DNA from 4 places in the Neomicrococcus aestuarii genome. Region 4 is predicted to be linked to each of the others. Evidence: riboswitches for the same ligand, from Rfam matches in the RefSeq annotation. Region 4 holds a riboswitch; each other region holds the start of a gene.
What was found. A riboswitch is a leader RNA that binds a small molecule or an ion and turns the genes downstream of it on or off. The one in region 4 is predicted to bind S-adenosylmethionine.

Region 1 (3,410 bases), 1.2 Mb from region 4:
TTCACTGAGTCGCGAATGGTGGTGAAGGGGAAGCGACTCCCCCACGGTCGACCGTCCGGAGCGATCGAGGCCGGACCGGTGGATCCGTAGCAAGAACCGATCATGTTGGGAGCCACCACAAAGTAATGGTCGGTATCAACAATCCCGCCAGGGCCTACGAGCTGATCCCACCATCCGGGTTCAGCCGACTCGCCGCGTGCAACGTGGGTGTCACCCGTGAGCGCGTGAAGCAACAGCACCGCATTGGACGCGTCCGCATTCAGCGTTCCCCACGTCTCGAACGCAAGCTTGACGTTCGGCAGGTAACCACCGGTTTCGAAGGTGTAATCCCCCACCTCGACGAATTGGAGGTGACCGTCGGGGGTGGGCTGCTCTTGCGAGTCGATCTCTCTAATCGTCAAGGTCACGCGCTCTCCCCTGCAACCACTGGGCCTGTCTGAATCCCCTGATCGCGACCCTTCAGGACGCGCTCGAAGCCGAGCTTGAGGTCATTGATGATGTCAGTGATGTTCTCGATTCCCACTGACAAGCGAACCAATCCCGGGTGCACGCCAGCCTGTAGCTGCTCTTCCTCGGTGAGCTGGGAGTGCGTGGTGGAAGCGGGGTGAACCACGAGCGATCGAACGTCGCCGAGGTTCGCCACGTGGGAGTGCAGTTCCAGCGAATCAACGAAGAGCTGGCCTGCGTCCTTGCCACCCTTGATGTTGAACGCCACGATGGCGCCCGAGCCCTTCGGCGCATACTTCTTTCCAAGCTCGTGCCACGGGCTCGAGGGTAGACCTACGTACTGGACGCTTTCTACCTGTTCGTGGCTTTCAAGGAATTCTGCGACCTGCTGCGCGTTCGAAACGTGGCGTTCCATGCGCAGGCTCAGCGTTTCCAAGCCCTGCTCAATGATGAAGGCGTTGAAAGGGCTCAGCGAGGAGCCGAGGTCACGCAGCAACTGGACGCGTGCCTTCAGGATGTAAGCGAGATTGGCGCCAAGGGCACCGTTGACGCCCAAGTCTCTCGCGAAAACCAAGCCGTTGTAGGACTCGTCAGGGGTGTTGAATCCCGGATACTTCTCTGGATCCTTGCCGAAATCGAAGTTGCCGGAGTCCACAATGACGCCACCAATAACGGTTCCGTGCCCACCCAAGTACTTGGTTGCACTGTGCACCACAATGTCCGCGCCGTGCTCGATAGGACGGATGAGGAATGGTGTGGCCAGCGTGTTGTCAACGATCAGCGGGACGCCAGCTTCGTGAGCAACGTCAGCGACCTTCTGGATGTCCAGAACATCCTGGCGAGGGTTGGAGACGGTCTCGGCGAAGAAGGCCTTGGTGTTGGGCTTGACGGCTTGCTTCCACGATTCGATGTCATCCGGGTTCTCAACGAAGGTGACCTCGATGCCAAGCTTCTTGAGCGAATGCTTGAAGAGGTTCTGCGTTCCACCGTAGAGAGACGGGCTCGCAACGAGGTGATCGCCAACTTCAGCCAAGTTCAGGATGGAGAAGGTTGTGGCTGCTTGACCGGACGCCAGCAAGAGCGCGCCGACTCCACCTTCAAGGGCTGCGATGCGCTGCTCCACCACGTCCTGCGTGGGATTGCCAATGCGCGTGTAGATAGGTCCAAGATCCTGCAGTGCAAACCGGGCGGCCGCCGTTGAGGCGCTCGGAAACTGAAAGGACGTGGAAAGGTAAATAGGGAGCGCGCGAGCACCCGTGCTGGGATCGGGCGTCTGACCTGCGTGAATCTGAAGCGTTTCGAAGTTCCATTGCTGGGACATGTCCATCTCCTCAAAAATCTGAGGGTGCTCCCATGAATGGTTGCACCGCGTTTGTCCTGCACACTTCGTGCAGGGCCTGGTCTTCACCCGGGGCACCCCACCGCGGTTGGAGGGTTGCCGGCCAGCAAGCCGGGGCTATCTGCTGGCACTCATGACCTAGTTCATTTTCACTGGTGGATCGAGGCTTTTCAAGCCAGAGCCAATATTGCTTCATACTGCTCAACGAATTTTGGGCCTCCAATCTTTCGTCACTTCACATCACGATGTAACTTAGGCCACCCTAATTCGTGCCTCAATTCTGTAAGTGCCAAGATGGAGCAATGAGACTTGATCACGTTTCCTATGCATGTGGCCCTGACGGACTTGAGAAGACCGCCAACCGGATTTCCGAGGCGCTAGGACTCGAGTTCGTCAAAGGCGGTGTTCACCCGCGATTCGGCACGCGCAATGTGATCTTCCCGTTGAAGAACAGCCAGTACCTCGAAGTCGTTGAGGTCTTGGACCACCCGTCTTCTTTGAAGGCGCCTTTCGGTCAGGCCGTTCGCGCTCGCTCCGAAATGGGCGGCGGATGGATGAGCTGGGTCATCGCCGTCGATGATTTGGCACCTTTCGAGGAACGCCTCGGCCGCGGCTCCGTCCCCGGCAACCGTCGCTTCCCTGACGGCCGTGAACTCTTGTGGCAGCAGATCGGCATCAATGACGTGATCGCTGATCCGCAGGTTCCTTACCTTCTCCGTTGGGACGAAAGCACCAAGGAGCTGCACCCGTCTGGGGCGCTCGAAGCCGTGGGCAGCATCGACCGCATCACCATTGCAGGCTCCGCTTCGCGCGTACGCGAATGGCTTGATTTGCCGGCCGACGATGTGGTGGAAGAAGTCACCGTGGAGTTTGTGGCGCCTTCCGGCGCTCCGGGCATTCTGTCCGTGGAGTTTGAGACGCCTAAGGGTACGGTCACGCTTTAGTGGGCCACGGTCCCAAGTACTTCACGATGTCATTTGTGGGACGGTTTTCTGTCACAAAAGCTCTTCCTGAAGTATCCATAAATAGAATCCAAATGTGAATAATAGCGTGGGCTTAGAAGTCTTTTCTGTCATTATCCCGACTTTGCAACGCTCTGGAGATCTGCGCGCGATAGTGAATCAGTGCGCTAAGCATCCACTAGTTCTTGAGATTCTAGTTATTAACAACTCATCGACGCCATTGTTCTGGGAGTCGCCCAAAGTACGCGTCTTACAACAGGACGAGAACATTTTCGTGAACCCCGCCTGGAACTTGGGCGCAAGAGAAGCGCAAGGAAAGTACCTTGCTATTGTCAACGACGATGTTCGCTTTGATGACGAAATTTTCGACTACTGCGCCAAGATCTTAGACAGAGGCCTATATGGGATGATCGGAATCGACGGTTCCATCATCAATCAGAAGTCGACGGCTAAGATAACGCACCGTTTGGCGACGTATGAGCATGTGGCGATTGGTTTTGGCACATTCATGGCAATGCGACGAAATGCATACGTTCCCGTTCCTGACCCCATGAAGATTTGGGGCGGCGACGATTGGCTATTCCTCTCCCAAAGTCGTCCCAACGCAGTTCTTCGAAATACCAAATTCGAGACAGATATGAGCATTACAAGCGGTTCACCCG
Region 2 (3,410 bases), 290 kb from region 4:
CGGCCCATCGCTTCGTTTCGCTTCGGCAAAGGTTAGCCGTGCTCAGCGCTCCGGCGGTGGCGGCGGCAACTTCGGTGGTGGAAATTCTGGTGGCAACTTCAACGGGGGCAACTCCGGTGGAGGCGGCAACTGGGGCGCAGCTAACGCTCAGCCACAGCGCCAGAATGACAACCCGTGGGAAAGCAGTGCTTCCACCTCATCTTCGGATGGTTGGGGCAACGACCTCGGGAACGACGAACCACCGTTCTAAACATCCCGCTCACGCGGGAGATCGTCCTCGATCTTCTATAAACAAAACATTCACCATCCCGCAGATTGATCTGCGGGCTCCAACAGAAAAGGAGCTCCACGATGGCTAAGGCTGAACTCCGTAAGCCCAAACCAAAGTCGAATCCATTGAAGGCCGCCGATGTGACGGTCATCGACTACAAGGACGTAGCTTTGCTGCGTAAGTTCATCTCCGATCGCGGAAAGATCCGTGCACGTCGCGTGACCGGCGTTTCCGTTCAGGAACAGCGCAAGATTGCTCAGGCAATCAAGAACGCTCGTGAAGTCGCCTTGTTGCCTTACTCCGGCGCTGGCCGCGGCTAAGGAAGGAAAACAAACATGGCAAAGCTCATTTTGACTCACGAAGTTACCGGACTCGGTACTCCTGGCGACGTAGTGGAAGTAAAGAACGGTTACGCACGTAACTACCTTCTCCCACGCGGCTTCGCAATGCCGTGGACCAAGGGTGCAGAAAAGCACGTTGAGGCTCTCAACGCTGCTCGCGCCGCAAAGGCCATTGCAAACCTCGAGGATGCACAGGCTTTGGCTGCAAAGCTCAAGTCCACCACCATTCGTCTCTCCGTCAAGGCTGGTGAAGCGGGACGCCTCTTCGGCACCGTCAAGCCAGCTGACATCGCAGCAGCAATCGAAGAAGCCGGCCTCGGCAACCTCGACCGCCGCTCGATCGAGATCCAGGACGCCATCAAGTCTGTTGGTAACCACTCGGTTACCGCTCGCTTGCACGAAGACGTCTTGGCTGCATTCGACGTTCAGGTTGTTGCCGCAAAGGGCAAGTAACCTTCACGCTGAATAGCTGAGAATTTAGAAGAGCCGCTCCCGGTTGGGGGCGGTTCTTCTTTTTGTTCTTCCACTTCAACATCTTCACTTCCGAGCTCTCGTCATGCCTGCTCTCGTCTTCTCGGTGCTCTTCTTGAACCTAGTTCTGGCCGCTTGTTTTTGTTGGCAGTGTCTTGCTGCGCGTTCTTACCGCGCGGCACCGGCGTCCCGTGCGGCGACGTAGCGATTGTTGTGTCGCCGAATGTCGAGACGTACAGATTGTTGCGTGGCCGAAAACCGAAACGTACGGATAGTTGCACGCCCATCGGCTCGACGTAGCGATTGTTGTGTGGCGCGCGCTGGCGTCGTAGCCAATGTTGCTTGGCCGAATGTCGAAACGTACGGATTGTTGCGGGCCATTCGGCGCTGCGTAGCTGGTGTTGCGTCATCGTAGTTTCAATAGCGACGATCACACAACACCAGCTACGTTTGGTCTTCTACCGGGGCTCCACAGTTCCGTTCATCACTTCACATCGCCCACGAGGGACCTTTCATGACGTCCAGTGACGCATTGAGAGGGGTGCTAGTACTCCCCGAGATGGCGGCGAAGTGATTCCGCCCGCGTCGATTGAATGATCAAGTGACGCTGGGATTGATGTTTCTTCGATGTTTCCGGACTATTTCCATCTTCTGTTCTATGTCAATAGCTGGTTCCTTAGCTTTTCGAAATGTTTCGCCCACTTTTGACGAGTAGATCGAATACGCCTTACCGTTGAACTCAGAATCAAGAGAGTCAATGACAAGCCCTGGCTGGTTGACCGGCAACCCTCTGGTAGTAGTGGGGTGCTCCAGGTGACGATTCGGCGTTCGGGGAACTCCGCAACGCAAGTACTGCATCCGACCAACGGACTGCGGACGAGTTACCTAAGGAACTGTTATGACCGCCAGCGTAGAGAGCACCACCGTTACCACCGGTAGCGGCACCATTTCTCATGATGTGGGAGCTCAGTCCCTCCGTCAGGCATTTTCACGTTTCCCATCAGGCGTTGCCGCGTTGTGCGCAATCGTCAACGGGGAACCTCAGGGAATCGTGGCCTCTTCCTTCACGGTTGGCGTTTCCCTTGAGCCACCACTGGTGATGTTCGCAGTACAAAATTCGTCCCGCACGTGGCCAATCGTCCGCGGCGCAGAGCGCATTGGCGTATCCATCCTTGGCGAGAGCCACGAAGGTGTCTGCCGCCAGATCGCATCCCGCAATGGCGATCGCTTCGCTGGCCTCAACCTTGCATCCACTGATGACGGAGCCTTGTTCCTTGAGGACGCAGCACTATGGCTGGACTGCACCGTTGAGTCCGAGTTCCCTGCAGGGGACCACCAGGTGGTGCTCTTGCGCGTTCACGGCCACGAATCCCACGGCGACGCTAACGAACCACTGGTTTTCCATGGCTCGGCCTTCCGCACGCTCAAGGACAACGCGCTCGTCTAAACGCGCCAGTTCAGACACGTTCGTCTAGACGCGCTTGTCTAGAAGCCGACCGCGCTGAATCGCCACCGCCCGGCATCACTTGCCGGGCGCGCGCTTATCTCTCTGCTGATTGGTTCAGCACTTCGGCGTAGTGCCGATGTCCTACACGCACAAGCTCTTTCAAGACCTCTAGGTCTATGTCGGCGAGCTTATTGACGTATACGCAGGCGACCGCCGTCTTGTGCTTGCCAAGCTTGGCGAGTAGTTCGGCGGATTCCGGAGCCTCTTTGATTCCGTACAGCGACAGGCTTGCCTTGCGCGGCGAGAATCCCACCATGGGTGCCGTTCCTTCGTGCCCACTGTCATAGCGGTAAAAGTACTCGTCGAAGCCCACAATGGTGGGTCCCCACATCACCGGTGGCTTGCCGGTGACTTCCTCCATGAGCTCCAGCAGCACTTCGCCGTCCGCACGCCGCGTGGGGTGCTCTACGGAAGCGATGAACTCGCGAGGGTCAACAACTGTGGGTTGCGTCTTGTTCTCGGCCATAAACACCAATGTAGTGGCCCTGCGTGCTCTCTGTCGCGACATCGATAAACGCTCCACTTCGCACGGGGCGCCATCTGAAACCACTCACGCTGCACAGTGTCTCCAATGGCGCGTCATCATCACGAGGCATTCGTTGCCCTCAAACCGAGTGGCCGGCTGGTGATGACGCCACAACTGACGGACTCCAAACGGCGGATGCACTCGATGCACGGATGAAAGCTTCCAGTCAAGTTCTTAGCATGATCCCGCGCGTGTCTGTGCACAAGTACCCCCAACCTGTGGATAACTCTTGTGGGTATCCCCAAATTTTCAAGTATTTATCCACTGTAGATCGGCTTGAACCTGGAGGTGGCG
Region 3 (3,410 bases), 390 kb from region 4:
TCATCTCTAGCGTCGACGGCTCCATCGGTCAGCTGCTTGCTTACCACTACATCAACCAGAGCGGCATCGCGTTCTACGCGCTTCCTGAAACGCAACCAGCGTGGTGGCAAGCAACGCTGAACGGTAACTGGCTCTGGGGCGACTCGGTCAACCCGGTTGACCCCGACCTCACGCTAACGGCAGATGGTGACGGCTACCGCCTGAACGGTTTCAAGCACTTCTCCACGGGTTCCGGCGTCGGCGATGTCATCGTCTTCAACGCGCTAGTCGCTGACGGAATCAACCAGGGCAAGATCATCGCGTTCGTTCTCGAGACCACGCGTGAAGGCCTCGAGTTGGTGGATGACTGGGACAACCTCGGCCAGCGCCTTACGGGTTCCGGAAGCGTTCGGAACACCAATGTTCGCATCAATCCCGTGGATGTTCTCGGCGAAGTCACCGACGAACCCATCTCCACCATCCTGACTCCTAGCATCCAGTTGGCGTTCTCCAACTTCTACCTTGGGTCTGCCGAAGGTGCCTTGACGCGTGGCCGCGAGATCCTTCTCGGCCGCAAGAACTCTTGGTTCCTCTCCGGTGTAGATACGTACGCGCAGGACAAGATTTTCCAGCGTACGCTCGGCGAATTGAAGGCGCGCACCGCCGCGGTTGCCGCACTTGCGGAAAAGCTGAATAAGAAATTCGACGACGTCGCAGCTCGCCAAGGTGCCCTCACTTCCGAAGAGCGCTGGGCTTACGCGAATGAGATCGCTGAGCTCAAGGTAGTTTCGACCGAAATCGGCATCGAGGTTTCCAACCGTATTTACGAGGTCACCGGCGCTAGCTCCACCAAGAACAGCGTTGGCCTTGACCTTTATTGGCGCAACGTACGCACGCACACGCTTCACGATCCCGTGGACTACAAGAAGATCGAGGTTGGTGCTTATTACCTCAACGGAGAAGTTCCGCCACTTTCCCTTTACACCTAAACCTTGATCGCCTTCATCTAGGCATCTAGGGAGAAAACGAAGGCGCCGGCTCGCAACCAAACTTTGGTCATGAGAGCCGGCGCTTTCCACGTCTCCAGATTCTTGAAGTCAGCGCGAATTCCTCCGCAGCACCATCGCCACAACAGCGATCACGGCAATCAATGCCACGACGGAAATCCCCATGACTAAGTTCCAACCTAAAAGTCCAGGCATACTCCCCCAAACTTTCACTCTGGCCACAGTCTTACGAAGGTTGAAAGGGACGTCAAGAGTTAGCCATTCGACGATACGAACGGAGATTGACGAGGCATCACCTTCCTGCGTAGAAGATTCAGGCAATGATCCTACACATTTTGTTTGCTAGTGAAATTATTTCGCACGAAACCCGAATATTCCCGAAGATGTAACATTCTTTGGATTGCTCTTCAGACTCTGATTGTCTATTAGCACCCATCCAGAGCGGCTGAGAGATCTGGCTCGTTGACGCCGCAGCAAATTGACCGAGGGGTCATAGTGCTAACGCCAGAATCGATGGAAACTCGGGCGCCCGCAACGCTGCTCATTTCTGATCAATCGTGCGCAATTCTCGAGATTCCTTCGGATCACAATGACGAAGGAGAACCCGTGATTAACGGACGCAAATTTGCTGCACTTTTTTCAGTGTCTGCGCTCGCGCTTGCAGTTGGAATTTCCGGCTGCTCGCTCAAAGAACCCGTGCAACCTGCTTCTGCACCCGTAGGCGCAGTGGCAGGAGCAGCAAGTGAAGTGGAACTAGCCGAAGTTCCATCCCTCGAGGGCAAGACCATTGGAATTGCGGCCAAAGACATCTTGCATGATTACAGTCGAGGCGTCTATCAGGAGCTAGAAGCACGTATTAAGGAACTCGGCGGTAAGGTCATCGCGACTCAGGCGGAAGCCAAGGATGACAAACATGTGGCGAATGTCGAGAATCTCATCACTCAAAAGCCAGATGCGATCGTAGTGATCCTAGGCGATGCTCAAACTCTGACACCTGCGTTAGCAAAGGTGGACGCCGCTGGAATTCCGCTTTTCACCATTGACTTTCAGACGCCTTACAGCAAGAACAACGTAACGAGCGATAACTGGAACATTGGCACCCATTTGGCTCGGACGCTAGCCGAAGATATCGGTGGAAATGGCGAGATTCTCGCGTTCAATGGGTTCCCAGGTGTCACGCCCTGCCGCATCAGATACGAGAGTCTGCTGTTAGTTCTCAAGGACTATCCAGAGATCAAGATCATCGAACCGGAACTTCAAGATAAATACGAAGACACCATCGAAGACGCAAAGAATCAGATCTCGGATCAGTTGCGCCGCCTGCCGGAAGGGTCCGTAGACGCCATCTGGTCCTGCTGGGATATGCCACTGATCGGTGCGGCGCAGGCCCTCGACACGGCGAACCGAGAGGAAATTGGCCTATACGGCGTGGACGCCGAACCTGGTGCCTTGGATCTCATCGCAGATCCGAATAGCGCATACCAGTTCACCGTCGGGCAGCCGACAGATGCCATTGCTGTCCGTTCTGCGGAAAATATCGCCCGCTTCCTCGGCGGAGAAGAAGACAAAGTTCGGAAAACCACCTACGTCGATCCCATCTTCATCGACAAGGAAAATGTTGCGAAGGTGCGTGCTGACCTTGGAATCTAACCTCGAGCCACTACTGTCCTTAAGCGGCATCACGAAAAGATTTGGCGCTGTAACGGTCCTTTCGGACGTGTCATTGGACCTCCACTCGGGAGAAGTCCTTGGTCTCGTTGGTGAGAACGGAGCGGGAAAGTCCACCCTCATCAAGGTCCTGACAGGACTGTATGCAGCTGACGAGGGGTCGATCCGCCTGAACAGCGAACTCGTAAGCATCAATCGCCCGGCTGACGCCGAGGCGCTGGGCATTGCTGTGATCCACCAAGAGCGACATTTTGCTCCTCAGCTTCGTGTCTACGAACAACTATTCTTGGGCCTCCCCCAACTGTCTGGAGCACTTAGCAATCTTCGAAAGGTTGCTCGCGAAGCATCGGTAAAGATCACTGAAGTCACGGGTCAGTCCCTTGACCCGCATGCACTCGTTTCGGAGCTCACGGTTGCACAACAACAGCTCATTCAAATAACAAGGGCAGTACTTTCCTCCCCGAAAGTTCTCATCCTGGATGAGCCCACAGCACCTCTGGCTTCTAAAGAGGTTAGCCAGCTCTTTGACGTAGTGCGTCGGCTCCAGGCTCAGGGTGTGGGAATCATTTTCGTCTCCCACTATCTGCAAGAGCTCGAAGAAATCACTGACCGAGTAACCGTTCTTAGAAACGGTCTCAAAGTTGCGGACGTACGCTTCCAAGACGGTGCAACCATTGCCCAGATTGTTGAGCTGATGGTCGGTCGACACGTCACAGAATTTGATCACGGTCGCATCCCACGAAAAGCCCAGTCAAA
Region 4 (3,410 bases):
GGTCTTCGCGCCGATTGCTTTGGCCTCTTCCAAAACACCTGGAAGATCATCGTGCTTGCGGAAGACTTCCACCAGATCCGGAACCTCCGGCAAGTCAGCCAACGAAGCGTAGACCGGCTGGCCCAAGATCTCTTTGACCGTGGGGTTGATGAAGTAAACCTTGTAACGCGTCGAAGACAACAAGTACGTCGCCACGAAGTAGGAAGCGCGGCTTGGCTTATCGCTCGCGCCAACAATCGCAATCGTCTTCGTGGAGCGCAAGATATTGAGCCGCTCGGGAGCCGAAGGGCCCTCCCACGTGCGCTCTGGGGAAGCGGGCTGCGCCGTCGTAATATCCGTCATTACTTCACTCCAATTTCGCAAGCAGGCGCCGGAACTTCGGCCGCAACCTCAGCGGAATCCGCCTCTTGCGAAGCCGCAAGCGCCTGATCCAAGTCCCAAATAATGTCCTCAACGTCCTCGATGCCCACCGAGATACGAATGAGATCCTCAGGAATGCCGCCCGCGAGCATCTGCTCCGCGGTCAGCTGCTGGTGAGTGGTGGACGCCGGGTGCAACACCAGCGTCTTCGCGTCGCCAATGTTGGCAAGGTGAGAAGCCAGCTGCAGGTTCTCGATGAACTTCGCGCCCGCCGCGCGGCCGCCCTTCACACCGAAGCTGAAGACCGAGCCAACGCCCAACGGCAAAAGCTCCTTCGCGCGGTCAAAGTGCGGGTGACCCGGCAAGCCGGCGTAGTTCACGTACTCGATGCGGTCGTCGTTATTGAGCCACTCAGCAATCGTCTTGGCGTTCGCCAAATGTGCGTCCATGCGCTGCGGCAACGTCTCCACACCAATCAACAACTGGAACGCAGACTGCGCAGGAAGGCTCGGCCCAATGTCACGCAACTGCTCCGAACGCAGCTTCGTCAAGAAACCGTACTCACCGAAGTTGCCCCACCAAGACACATTTCCGTAGCTCGGAACCGGTTCCGTCATCGCAGGGAACTTGCCGTTGCCCCAGTTGAAACGGCCAGATTCTACGACGACGCCGCCAAGCGTCGTACCGTGACCGCCCAGGAACTTCGTGGCCGAGTGAATGATGATGTCCGCGCCGTGTTCGAACGGGCGAATCAGATACGGGGGAGTCAGTGTGGAGTCCACGATGAGCGGGATGCCCGCCTCATTCGCGACGGCCGCGAGACCCTTCAAATCCGCGATGTCGCCCGAAGGGTTCGCCACGATCTCCGTGTAAAGAGCCTTGGTGTTCTCCGTGATCGCAGCCTTGAAATCAGCCGGATCGCCGGACTCGATGAACGTGGTCTCGACGCCGAAGCGGCGAAGCGTCACGTCAAGCTGCGTGATGGTGCCGCCGTAGAGCTTGGACGAAGCCACAATGTGATCGCCAGTGCCACACAGAGCGGCGAAAGTGATGAACTCAGCGGCCATGCCGGAGCTCGTCGCCACCGCGCCAATGCCGCCTTCGAGCGACGCGATGCGCTCTTCGAAAGCCGCAACCGTTGGGTTGCCAATGCGTGAGTAGATGTTGCCGTACTTCTGCAGCGCGAAGAGGTTCGCGGCATCATCAGCGTCCTTGAAAACGAAGGACGTGGTCTGGTGAATGGGGATCGCACGGGATCCGTGCTCAGCGTCCGGCGTGCCGCCCGCGTGCAATGCACGAGTACGGAATCCGAAGGTGTGCTCTGAATTTTGAGACAAAGAGGAAACTCCTTCCATCGGTCCTGGCGGTAGCACCGTTCCTGTCCGTTCACGCAGGTGATCGGGCGGAGGGTTGCTGCGGCGTCGTCGATCCAGGTCTCTCAGCCGCTCGGGATGGTTGCTCCAACGATCCTAATTTGCGCGAGCCGGTGGCGGCGAATCGAAGAGTCGATTTGTTGCGGGCTGCTCCGTGTTTGCGGACGGGTCCGAGATCGCGGCTGTGGTCAGATGCTTGTCCGCATCCGCGTTTGCTCGCACTAGTCCGCGTTCACTTGGCTGCATTCACGTTCGTTCGTCCGAATTCGCGTTTGATTGTCCGAATCCACGAACCGGTGCCCGTGGTTACCATTTCGCTCGGGTGTGCCTTTTACTAGACGCGAGCGTTGAGTGAATCCTCTGGGATGGTGATGATTTCGGCGTTTTCCACGCTTGGGTGGCGCTCGCCCGTGAGCGCATCCATTGTCAGACGGATGAGCGTTCCATGGCTGACCATGATGACGCGCTTGCCGGGGAAGTCTTGCTGAACTTGCCGAACCGCAGCAGCCCCGCGTTCGCCAACAGCCTTGGAGCGTTCGACGTTCGGGAGGAGTCCGCTCTCGAAAGCTTTGTCCTCATACTCATCGAGCCCGTCGCAGCTCACGCGTGCTGGTGGGTGGAGTGCATCTTGGACTTCCGCGCTCAGCGTCACGCGGCACTGCCCTTCGAGGTCGCCGTACGAGCGTTCCTTGAGTTCCGGGTACGTCTTGATGTGCTGGTCGCAGCCCAGCTCATCGGCCAAAATCTTCGCGGTTTCCAGCGCACGCTTCAGCGGGGACGAAACAATGACATCCCACGGGCCATTGCTTTTCAGCAGCTTGGCAGTCTCATGCGCTTGAAGACGCCCGTGATCATTGAGGGGAACATCGGTTCCGCCCTGCAGCAGACCTTCCGCGTTCCAATCGGTTTGGCCGTGACGTACGAATGCTAGGTGCGATTGGCCTGATTCGACGTTTGCCTGTTCCATAGATCGAGCTTAGCGCTGATCAGGGCGTTTGAGCCGGGTGGCCGAGCATTAGTTGACTGCCTGAGCAGGATTCTCCTAGCTCAACGACTCTCGATAGATGTTGTAGTGGTCTCCAAACCGAGAGTTCGAATTGGACTGAAACATCGATTAGACGTTACGCCCACGCGGGAATGGTCTAGGAACACCTGCGGCAACCAGAAGGCTCGCGAACGTAGCTGGATTCATCAGTTCATTCCAACCCCACCTGCACATCCCCAGACCCATCGAGCGAATTGAATCCTCGCGTTGCTTCTCTTCGTAGACAACCTGACCGGCATCCTTGCCGGAGACGGTCTTGGATCTCGTGTACTTCTGGGCGCCATCAAACTCGCCCACGATCTGGGCGTTTCTCCATAGATAGTCCGGCCTTGCGATGCGGCCATTAGGCAACTGGAACGATTGTTGAAGTTCGGGCTCCTCAAAGCCCAGCCGATACATCAACGCGCGGCTCATTGATTCGCCGACGGATTCAGACTCGGTGCGCGAGAATTTGGCCGCAATTTGAATCCTTGAGCGGCGACGATTGTCGGGAAGGCTTAAGGCAAGCTCTTCCAATTTCTGATGGGTCCAATGATGCCCGTGTGCTTGTCCGCGCCTGAGCAAGTATTCGAATGCAACTACTCGATCCTCGAATGACAGCTCATGGAAGCTACGAGTGAGTGCAATGTCCA

Region 1: it holds a riboswitch for S-adenosylmethionine, as region 4 does, so the genes downstream of both, HD598_RS00985 (bifunctional o-acetylhomoserine/o-acetylserine sulfhydrylase) here and HD598_RS06245 (O-acetylhomoserine aminocarboxypropyltransferase/cysteine synthase family protein) in region 4, are expected to answer to the same signal.
Region 2: it holds a riboswitch for S-adenosylmethionine, as region 4 does, so the genes downstream of both, HD598_RS07625 (flavin reductase family protein) here and HD598_RS06245 (O-acetylhomoserine aminocarboxypropyltransferase/cysteine synthase family protein) in region 4, are expected to answer to the same signal.
Region 3: it holds a riboswitch for S-adenosylmethionine, as region 4 does, so the genes downstream of both, HD598_RS04570 (substrate-binding domain-containing protein) here and HD598_RS06245 (O-acetylhomoserine aminocarboxypropyltransferase/cysteine synthase family protein) in region 4, are expected to answer to the same signal.

What each region holds. Positions count from the first base shown of each region.
Region 1 covers NZ_JACHDR010000001.1:222,509-225,918, reverse strand. The annotation lists gene metX (homoserine O-acetyltransferase MetX) at 1-401, opposite strand, end outside; gene HD598_RS00985 (bifunctional o-acetylhomoserine/o-acetylserine sulfhydrylase) at 404-1,768, opposite strand; SAM riboswitch class IV at 1,811-1,925, opposite strand; gene HD598_RS00980 (VOC family protein) at 2,089-2,730, shown strand; gene HD598_RS00975 (glycosyltransferase family 2 protein) at 2,825-3,410, shown strand, end outside.
Region 2 covers NZ_JACHDR010000001.1:1,703,178-1,706,587, forward strand. The annotation lists gene HD598_RS07610 (single-stranded DNA-binding protein) at 1-250, shown strand, start outside; gene rpsR (30S ribosomal protein S18) at 352-591, shown strand; gene rplI (50S ribosomal protein L9) at 607-1,065, shown strand; SAM riboswitch class IV at 1,827-1,941, shown strand; gene HD598_RS07625 (flavin reductase family protein) at 1,982-2,530, shown strand; gene HD598_RS07630 (DUF1801 domain-containing protein) at 2,625-3,056, opposite strand.
Region 3 covers NZ_JACHDR010000001.1:1,025,988-1,029,397, forward strand. The annotation lists gene HD598_RS04560 (acyl-CoA dehydrogenase family protein) at 1-968, shown strand, start outside; gene HD598_RS04565 (hypothetical protein) at 1,077-1,307, opposite strand; SAM riboswitch class I at 1,416-1,506, shown strand; gene HD598_RS04570 (substrate-binding domain-containing protein) at 1,593-2,636, shown strand; gene HD598_RS04575 (sugar ABC transporter ATP-binding protein) at 2,626-3,410, shown strand, end outside.
Region 4 covers NZ_JACHDR010000001.1:1,413,651-1,417,060, reverse strand. The annotation lists gene HD598_RS06250 (CoA-binding protein) at 1-342, opposite strand, end outside; gene HD598_RS06245 (O-acetylhomoserine aminocarboxypropyltransferase/cysteine synthase family protein) at 342-1,697, opposite strand; SAM riboswitch class I at 1,709-1,818, opposite strand; gene HD598_RS06240 (histidine phosphatase family protein) at 2,068-2,700, opposite strand; gene HD598_RS06235 (hypothetical protein) at 2,848-3,410, opposite strand, start outside.